DNA from 4 places in the Cupriavidus sp. 94F1 genome. Region 4 is predicted to be linked to each of the others. Evidence: predicted binding sites of a transcription regulator. Region 4 holds the regulator's gene; each other region holds the start of a gene.
The links. Region 4 encodes FNR, which switches genes on or off when oxygen is low (the NO sensors DNR and NnrR bind a similar motif). Its sites were predicted from a motif close to TTGATNNNNATCAA; they were not measured.
Positions count from the first base shown of each region.

Region 1 (2,198 bases), on a different contig from region 4:
CTGGTCACCGCCCCGCTGGCCTGGTGGCTGGAACCGATGCACGTGCAATGGACGCCAGGCCTGTTCGGGTCGCTGGCGTACCTGGTCGTCGGCAACTCGCTGGTGGCGATCTCGCTGCTGCTGGCGATGATCCGGCATGGCGAGGCGTCGCGCGTGTCGGCGCTGTTCTTCCTGGTGCCCCCGGCCACGGCGGTCATCGCGTTCGTCCTGCTTGGCGAATCGCTGGCGCCGATGGCCTGGCCCGGCATGGCCATCGCGGCGGCGGGGCTATATCTTGTAATGCGCCGGCGCTAGAGATCTCGCGGCCCAGGGCGGCGGCCCAGGGCGGAAGCCATGCAAAAGCGGGCCACGCGGGCCCGCCCTTTACTGCCTGTGCGCCAACCGGTTCGGGCTCAGCGCGAAGAGCTGCCCGAAGTGGCGCCGCTGCCGCTGGTGCTGCCGCTCGAGCTGCCGCTGGGGGCCGAGCCATAGCCGCCGCCGTAATGGCCGCTGCGCGAGCCCGAATCGGTCGGGGTCACGGCGCCGGAGCCTGCCACCGAGCCGGAGCCCGTACCACTGCCAGCTGCCGTACAGCCGCCGAGCATCATCATCACCAGGGCCAGTGCTGCTGCCGTCGTTGTCGTCTTCCGCATGGTTTCCTCCATCGAACCGTTAGTCACCCCCCCAGCCCGGGCGGAAGCACAAGGGGACTCCCCCGCCTGTCACGCAAACGCCGTTCCAGTGTCCGGGTGCGCACGACGACAGACATTTCGTCATCCTGCAGTCAGGCAAGGCACCGCCGGATGGCAGCGGCTACTCACGGTTGTAAGCATTGCCCGGGACGGCGGCTGTGCATGGGCTGCTTACTTCAGAGAGGCGGCCGTGGGCTGATTCCACGTCGTGGATCTGCGTTTGATGCAGCGCAAAGCGAATAGCCATATCGCCAAATTCTCGTGATGAACGGACTACGATCGGATGGCGTCGGCGTGCGCCATTACCCCGCACGTCCGCCTATTCGCCATGGCCAAGAAATTTCCGATTCATCCGAAACATCCCGAGCGCATCTGCTGGGGCTGCGACAAGTACTGCGCGGTCGATGCCATGGGCTGCGGCAACGGGTCGAGCCGGACGCAGCATCCGATGGAACTGCTGGGCGCCGACTGGTACGAACACGGCGACTGGGGCATCGACGTCGAGCATGCGCCCGCGCCATCGGCTGCCCCTGCCCCCGCCAAAGGTTCGACCTGAGGCCGCAGTCCTGCCGCTTCAGATACCCCTCGGGCAGCGCCGGCCGACGAGGGCCGGCGTCGATCCGGCCCACGGCGACGGTTTTGCCTGTACTGCCTGCCTCAATAGCCGTAGTACTGCTGCGGCGGGGCGTACTGCACCGGCGCCGGACGGCCGCACGGCACGTAGCCACCCTGGTAGTTGCTATAGCAGTAGCCCGGCGGCACGGCCGGCGCGGCATAGGCCACCGGCTGCGGCGGCGCGTAGACCGGCGCCGGCGCGGCGTAGACCGGCTGGCTGCTGGCCACCAGCGCGCCCAGCGCCAGGCCTGCCACGGCCGCCACCGCAATGGCGGCACCTGCCGAAGATCCGCCACCGCCACGGTGATAGCGGTCGTGGGCCGAGGCGGTCCCGGCGACCAGCATGGCGGCACTCAGGACAGCGATACCGGTGTAACGAATCGACTTGCGCATCTTTCACTCCTTCAGTCGGGCCAACCTTGGCCCTCTCTACGGAATGCATGATGGACGCCCGATGATTACAGTGGGTTACGCCGTCGTGAGCAGATGTAAGCGCAGGGAGACATCGCTGCCCGCCGGACGGCCTGCCCGCGCGCACGGATCGCCGTTTCTTGAATTTGGCGTTACAACTTCCTGCGGCGTCCGGCCCGGCCCTGCTGGGAAACGCCGGTTGACAGCGCATCGGCGCATGCAAATACTCCACCTCGCAACGCCTCAGTGCCTGCGCGAATCCCCCCCTGAAGCGGTGCGGTTTTGGCAATGTCGAGACAAATTCAACCAGGGACGACCATGATCACACGCCGCCTTCCGGGGCTTTCGCGCCTGCCATCCTGTGCGCCACGCCTGCTGCTGGCTGGCGCCATCGGGCTGCTCGGCGCCTGCGCCACCAGTGTTTCGCCTCCACCCGTGCCGGCACAGCCGGCCGCCGCGGCCACGGCCACGGCGCCAGTGGCCGCGGGCAAGACCGAAGTC
Region 1 is NZ_JBYOJT010000015.1:80,499-82,696, reverse strand. It holds gene AC3FJ6_RS25265 (DMT family transporter) at 1-294, shown strand, start outside; gene AC3FJ6_RS25260 (hypothetical protein) at 393-632, opposite strand; gene AC3FJ6_RS25255 (DUF3079 domain-containing protein) at 1,000-1,227, shown strand; gene AC3FJ6_RS25250 (mechanosensitive ion channel protein MscS) at 1,329-1,679, opposite strand; gene AC3FJ6_RS25245 (metal-dependent hydrolase) at 2,016-2,198, shown strand, end outside.
Region 1: a site for FNR is predicted at 892-905, ahead of AC3FJ6_RS25255 (DUF3079 domain-containing protein). Genes of this name have one in related genera too.

Region 2 (2,198 bases), on a different contig from region 4:
CTGCAACCAGCTGCCCGTGCACCCGCGCCATCCGTACGTGGGCGACCTGGTCTTCACGGCCTTTTCCGGCTCTCACCAGGACGCCATCCGCAAGGGCTTTGCGCAGCAGAAGCCTGACGCCATCTGGGAAGTGCCCTACCTGCCGATCGACCCCGCCGACCTGGGCCGCAGCTACGACGCGGTCATCCGCGTGAACAGCCAGTCGGGCAAGGGCGGCATGGCGTATCTGCTGGAGCAGGCCCATGGCATCTTCATGCCGCGCCGCCTGCAGATCGAATTCAGCCGCGCGGTGCAGGTGATGACCGACCAGACCGGGCTCGAAGCCAGTGCAGAGGACCTCTACGCGCTGTTCCGCCGCGAATACCTCGACGTAGAGGCGCCGCTGCGCTATGTGTCGCACCGCATGGTGTCGACCCGCGACAACGCCGTGGAAATCGAGATGGAAGTGACACGCGACGGGCAGCCCGTGCGGGTGCGCGGTGCGGGCAACGGGCCCATCGACGCCACCGTCGATGCGTTCTCACGCGGCCTGGGCATTGCCGTGCGGGTGATGGACTATCACGAGCACGCCATGACCACTGGCGCCGATGCCAATGCGGCCTGCTATGTGGAAGTTCGTGTTGGCGATTCGCCGACGGGCTTTGGCGCCGGCGTGGACGCCAGCATCGTCACGGCATCGCTGAAGGCCATGGTGTCGGGTGTCAACCGGCATCTGCAGGCGCAGGATCAGGACCAGGCCGAGGCGGCTTGATCCGCGGCTTGCGCTGATCGTCCGATCTGGCGGAAAAACGGTGTGCCCTGCCCCCACAGGGCACACCTGAAAAGACGTCCTGGCGGACGCCCACGACATGCGCGGTGCACAACCACGAGCCCACAGCGTACGGGCCGCAACGCGCGGGCGCCACGAATAAATCCGCATGTCCATAGAAGCATTCACCGCGTGTCGCAAGCCCCTGCCGGGCTGCGCCACCGCCGGTGTCGCGCATTGACGACGCAGTTCCATCCAATTTGCGTGGGCTGCACTTCACTTGTCCTGCATCAAGGTTTGGGGGCCTCGCTCAAGACACACTGGTCGCACTTTTTCGATGTTTTGTGCCTGACCAACATGACCACTGCAACTTCTCCCCGCCGCAAGACCCTCGTTTCCTCGATCTGCATGGCGCTCGCCGCCGCCACCTTCGGCAGCATTTCCGCGCCCGCCATTGCCGCTGACGAAGCGCAGGGCAACTGGATGGTCCGCCTGCGCGGCACCTATCTGGACATGGCCAACAAGTCGGATCCCGTGGGTGGGGTGGGTGCATCGGATCGCATCCACGTCAACAACAAGTGGATCCCGGAAGTCGATATCACCTACTTCATCGTCCCGCATATCGCGGCCGAACTGGTGCTGACCATTCCGCAGAAGCAGGACGTAAGCCTTGACGGCACGAAGATCGGCACGTTCAAGCACCTGCCGCCGAGCCTCCTGCTGCAGTACCACTTCCTGCCGAACGGCACGTTCCGCCCGTACGTCGGGGCCGGCGTGAACGCGACGCGCATCTATGGCGCCGATCTGGCCGGTGGCACGCTGGGTCTGGACAAGTGGAGCGTGGGTCCGGCCCTGCAGATCGGCATGGACTACAAGCTCACCAAGAACTGGTTCCTGAACGTGGACGCCAAGAAGGTCTGGATTTCCAGCAACGTCTACGCCAATGGTGTCAAGGTGTCGACGGTCAGCCTCGACCCGTGGCTGTTCAGCGCCGGCGTGGGCTATCGCTTCTGAGGGGTCTACGAAATTAAGGTTTTTCCGAGACTTTCCACTTTGTCTCCTCGAGGGAAGGCCGCCTAACCGACGTCCTTCCCGCCTCACTGCGCGCGGCAACGCCGCGCGCTTTTTTATTTCTGTTTCCCGTCGAAGGGCGTGAGGCCGGCCATGGTCTCCGGGCCCCCGGCGTTAGCGGAACGCCGGTTCGTCGAAGCTGCGCAACTTGCGCGAGTGCAGTTCCTCGACGCCGTTCTCGCGCAGGATGCGGATGGCTTCCAGGCCGATCGTCATGTGCTGGCTGACGCGCTGGCGGTAGAACGCGTTGGCCATGCCGCGCAGTTTCAACTCGCCATGCAGTGGCTTGTCGGATACGCACAGCAACGTGCCATAGGGTACGCGCAGGCGGAAGCCATTGGCAGCCACGGCCGCGCTTTCCATGTCGATCGCAATCGCG
Region 2 is NZ_JBYOJT010000014.1:71,476-73,673, forward strand. It holds gene leuA (2-isopropylmalate synthase) at 1-751, shown strand, start outside; gene AC3FJ6_RS24610 (OmpW/AlkL family protein) at 1,106-1,762, shown strand; gene AC3FJ6_RS24615 (AMP nucleosidase) at 1,934-2,198, opposite strand, start outside.
Region 2: a site for FNR is predicted at 1,029-1,042, ahead of AC3FJ6_RS24610 (OmpW/AlkL family protein). Genes of this name have one in related genera too.

Region 3 (2,198 bases), on a different contig from region 4:
AGCGCGTGCTCCAGCAGCGCCTGGGCGCGCTTGAGCTGGTACAGCGGCACGCTCATGTCCACGTGGTGTGCCGTGTGCTCCATGATGTGATGCAGTGCCGCGCCAATCCCCATGCCGAAGCGCAGATGCACGGTGGTCGACACGAACGGCTGGGCCTTGGCCCACATCGGCTTGGTGTCGTACCAAGCCACGCTCGTATGCGTGTGGTGGACATAGAGCACGAAGCCGACCGTGGTGTTCCAGACCAGGAAGGGCAGCACGAAGCCGGTGCCGATCATCAGCAGCACGGACTGGTCCGTGGCAATGGCCAGCCACGCCAGCGCGCCGATCCACAGCGCGCCGAAGGCCGCGACGAGCGCGCAGTCCCACATGAAGACCGCCCGGCGCGTGGCCATCTGGCGCTTGCTCGGGAAGAACAGCTTGAACCACCAGATTTCGATCAGGTAGTACAGCCCGGCGCCGAAGCCGTTGCGGTAGATGCGTTCCATCACGCGGCGACGGCGCGGCAGCGCGCGGAATTCCTCGAGCGAGTAGGGCGCCCAGACGAAGTCGAAGCCCTTCAGGTTCGTGTAGCCGTGATGCACGACGTTATGGCCCACTTCCCACAGGCTGTATGGCGTCAGCGACGGCAGGAAGGTCAGCCGGCCCAGCCATTTGTTCAGGCCGCGATGGTCCGTCAGGCTCTGGTGGCAGGCATCGTGGCCGATGATGAACAGCCGCGCGATGATCAGGCCGGCCAGCACGCCCAGGCCCACCTTGGCCCACCATGCCGACAGCAGCACCACGCCGGCCAGCACGGCCGCGAACAGCGCGTAGTCGAACGCGAACAGGCACAGCGCGCGCGACGTGCTGCGCCGGCCCAGCGGGATCAGCCAGCCGCGGATGGTCTTGCGATTGGGAAATGGTGCCTCGAAGGCGATCGGTTCCGGCAGGGGAACGTCGCCGGAAGGGCGGGTCTGTCGGGAGGGGCCGGGTGCGGCCGCCGTGCCGATGTCTTGGGCATCGGCAGGGGAAATGGTGTCGGATCGGGCAGTCATCGATGGTCCAGCGAGTCGGAATGCGGTGGCGCCCAGTCTTCGAGGGCGCACGGATGCGACAGGCTAGAAGGGTTTGATGACGGTTGTGTTGATTCCAGTCAATACAAGACCTCTAAAAGGGGCTTTTCGTTCGCATGCGACCGAAAAGCCCCTTGTCGAAGTGGCGAGCCGTCGTCAGGCTGCCAGTGGCGCATCGGCCGTAGCCTGCTCGCCCATGATGTAGACGCTGTCGATCACGCGGTCGTCGCCCAGCATCGCAAACGCGAACAGTTGCTCCTCCAGCGATGCAGAGCGATGGCTGCGGCGCGCGATCAGCGGCGTGGCCTCGGGGTCCAGCACCACGAAGTCCGCCTCGCAGCCCGGCTCGAAGCTGCCGATACGGTCCTGCCAGCCCAGCGCCTCGGCGGCGGCGCGCGTGGCCAGGTAGAACATGCGCAGCGCGGTCAGGTGATAGCCGCCCATGCGGGCCACCTTGTGGGCCGCGTTCATCGTGCGGAACATCGAGAACGACGTGCCGCCGCCCACGTCGGTGGCCAGCGTCACGTTCAGGCGGTTGGCGTCGGACTGGTGGAAGTCATAGAACCCGCTGCCCAGGAACAGGTTCGACGTGGGGCAGTGCGCCACGGCCGCGCCGCTGTCGGCCAGCCGGCGGCGGTCCTCGGGGTCCAGGTAGATTGCGTGGCCGTAGAACGCACCCGGACGCAGCAGGTTGTAGCGGTCGTAGACGTCCAGGTAGCTGCGGGCGTCGGGAAACAGCTCGCCCACCCATTTCACCTCGTCGCGGTTCTCGGCCACGTGCGTCTGGATAAACACGTCGTCGTGGGCGCGGGCCAGTTCGCCGCAGGCGGCCAGTTGCGCTTCGGTCGATGTCGGCGCAAAGCGCGGCGTGATGGCATAGGCCAGGCGGTCCTTGCCGTGCCACTTCGAGATCAGGTCGGCCGATTCGCGCGCGCCGGACTCGGCGGTGTCGCGCAGGAAGTCGGGGCAGTTGCGATCCATCAGCACCTTGCCCGTGATCATGCGCATGTTGCGCGCCTGGCTGGCCGCGAACAGGCCGTCGGCCGAGGCGGCGTGCACGGTGCTCCAGACCATGGCCGTGGTGGTGCCGTTGCGCAGCAGTTCGTCGGTGAAGAAGTCGGCCACGCCGCGCGCATAGGCGGC
Region 3 is NZ_JBYOJT010000002.1:553,581-555,778, forward strand. It holds gene AC3FJ6_RS06640 (fatty acid desaturase) at 1-1,037, opposite strand, end outside; gene guaD (guanine deaminase) at 1,212-2,198, opposite strand, start outside.
Region 3: a site for FNR is predicted at 1,126-1,139, ahead of AC3FJ6_RS06640 (fatty acid desaturase). Genes of this name have one in related genera too.

Region 4 (2,198 bases):
GGCGCAACAGCGGCGTTGCGCGACGCTCGCCACGTAGCCGCACCGGCAGTCGGGCGGTCATGGCCCGCGCACGCTGCACCACGTGCACGGCGGCCAGAGAGGCGAGCCGCTCGATCCAGTCGGAACGCATCACGCGTCCACGCAACAGCCACACACCGGTGAGTACCAGCATCATGCTGCCCCCGGCATAAAGCCATCGCTGCAATGGCAGATACTCCTGCCGCCACGCCGTCGCACCGACAGCACCCATCACCGCACCCAGCAGCATGTATGTCGTGATGCGGCCTGCATGCATGATGCACAGCGCAGTCCACCACTGACGAGCGGTACGGTGTATGACAATTGCCACATCGCGGTGCTGTTTCTGCTCCGCGGCAATAGCAATTCCTCCACACATGGCCGCGCAATGCATGCCACCGAGCAATGCCATCAGAAAAACGCTTAAAAGCACACCAAAAGGCAACTGTTCCTCGCTTCTGCGTCACATGACGCTGTAAAATGCCTGCATCGCGCCCTCGCTGCAAGCGCATTCATAACGAGCACTTCAATTGTTGACTTCCATTCCCGTCACCGAGATGTCGCCCCGTTGCTCAACGTGTGCCATGGGCCAGCTTTGCCTGCCCGTGGGCATGTCGCAACAAGACCTGGCGAAGATGGACACGCTCGTGCAGGAACGCGTGCGTGTTCACAAGGGCGAAACGCTTTACCGCATGGGCGAACCGCTCAATGCGGTCTACGCCATTCGCTTTGGCACACTGAAGACGCACGTCACGATGGAAGACGGGCGCACACAGATCACGGGCTTCCATCTGCCCGGTGAAGTCATCGGCCTCGATGGCCTCAGCGAGATGCAGCACGCCTCCGACGCCACCGCGCTGGAAGACGCCGAAGTCTGCGTCGTACGCTACGACGACCTGCAATCGCTGTCGAGCATCCTTCCCTCGCTGCAAGGCCAGTTCCTGCGCCTGATGAGCAAGGAAATCTCGCAGGACCAGGTCATGCTGATCACGCTCGGATCGATGCGCGCCGAAGAACGTTTGGCTGCGTTTCTCGTCAACATGTCCGAGCGTCTGTCGGCGCGCGGTTATTCGTCCACCGAGTTCGTGCTGCGCATGAGCCGCGAGGAAATCGGCAGCTACCTGGGCCTGAAACTCGAGACCGTCAGCCGCCTGTTCTCGCGCTTTGCCGAAGCAGGCCTGATCCAGATTCGTCAGCGACATGTGAAGCTCGTCGATATGGCAGGCATCAAGCAGGTGTACAGCCGGTCCTGCTGAAAGCCAGGGCCACGCATCACGACAAAGGCCGCGCCGGAGCCATCCAGCGCGTCCTTTCTGTTTGCAGCGCCTGTTCTGCATTGCTATTCGAGTTCATCGGTGTCGCTGAGCTTCACCGGCATCGTGTACAGCGTGAGCCCGCTGGACAACGCGCAGAACAACCACGCGACCAGGAAGCCAACGGTGTAGATCGCCTGCCGGGAAGCTTCTACCGGTTGTCCGAAGAAGCTGAGGTCTCCGGGATCCACCACCGAGAACACCACCGCCGTGGCCGCACCGCCCATCAGAAACGCCGGCCATAGCACCCACATCAGCCAGCGCAGTCTCATGGGCGCCTCGCAGCGGGTTCAGCGCGATCGGCACCGGCCTTCTCGACCACTAGTCCGTGGCGCGTGGCATCGTTCACCGGCACATCGGCATGGGTGTTTGCCAGCCAGATCGTGATACCGCAAGCGACCATCGCCAGCAGCGGACCACTCATCAAAATCCAGGGCCATGGCTCCCTGTACCAGGGCTTTGCGGGGTGTTGGGTCATTGCGCTCTCCTATTGGCATTCGTCCCGGCTCACCATCCGTGACAGCATCACAGATCGCGAGGCACGATGAAACTCGTGCTTTGCCGGATATCCACTTTCCGATCGGTTTCGGTCTCGGCGGTGACCGTCACCTCGATCTTGTGCGTACCCTGCTTCGCATCGTCGATCGGCACACGAATCCGGATCGGCAGCAGCCGGTTCGACGTGGGCGACAGCGATTCCGCGCCATGGTCGTACTCCACGACCATGCCCTGCAACGCGTCGCTCTGCGCCTGCACGTGAAACTTCATCGGCGCCTCGGTGGCGTTGATCAGTTGCAGCCGGTACACGTTTTCGATCCAGCGCCCTTCCACTTCGCGCCCGAGCGCGCCACGATCGCGAATGATGTC
Region 4 is NZ_JBYOJT010000001.1:106,276-108,473, forward strand. It holds gene AC3FJ6_RS00475 (sulfite exporter TauE/SafE family protein) at 1-463, opposite strand, end outside; gene fnr (fumarate/nitrate reduction transcriptional regulator Fnr) at 549-1,274, shown strand; gene AC3FJ6_RS00485 (hypothetical protein) at 1,358-1,603, opposite strand; gene AC3FJ6_RS00490 (hypothetical protein) at 1,600-1,809, opposite strand; gene ccoG (cytochrome c oxidase accessory protein CcoG) at 1,857-2,198, opposite strand, start outside.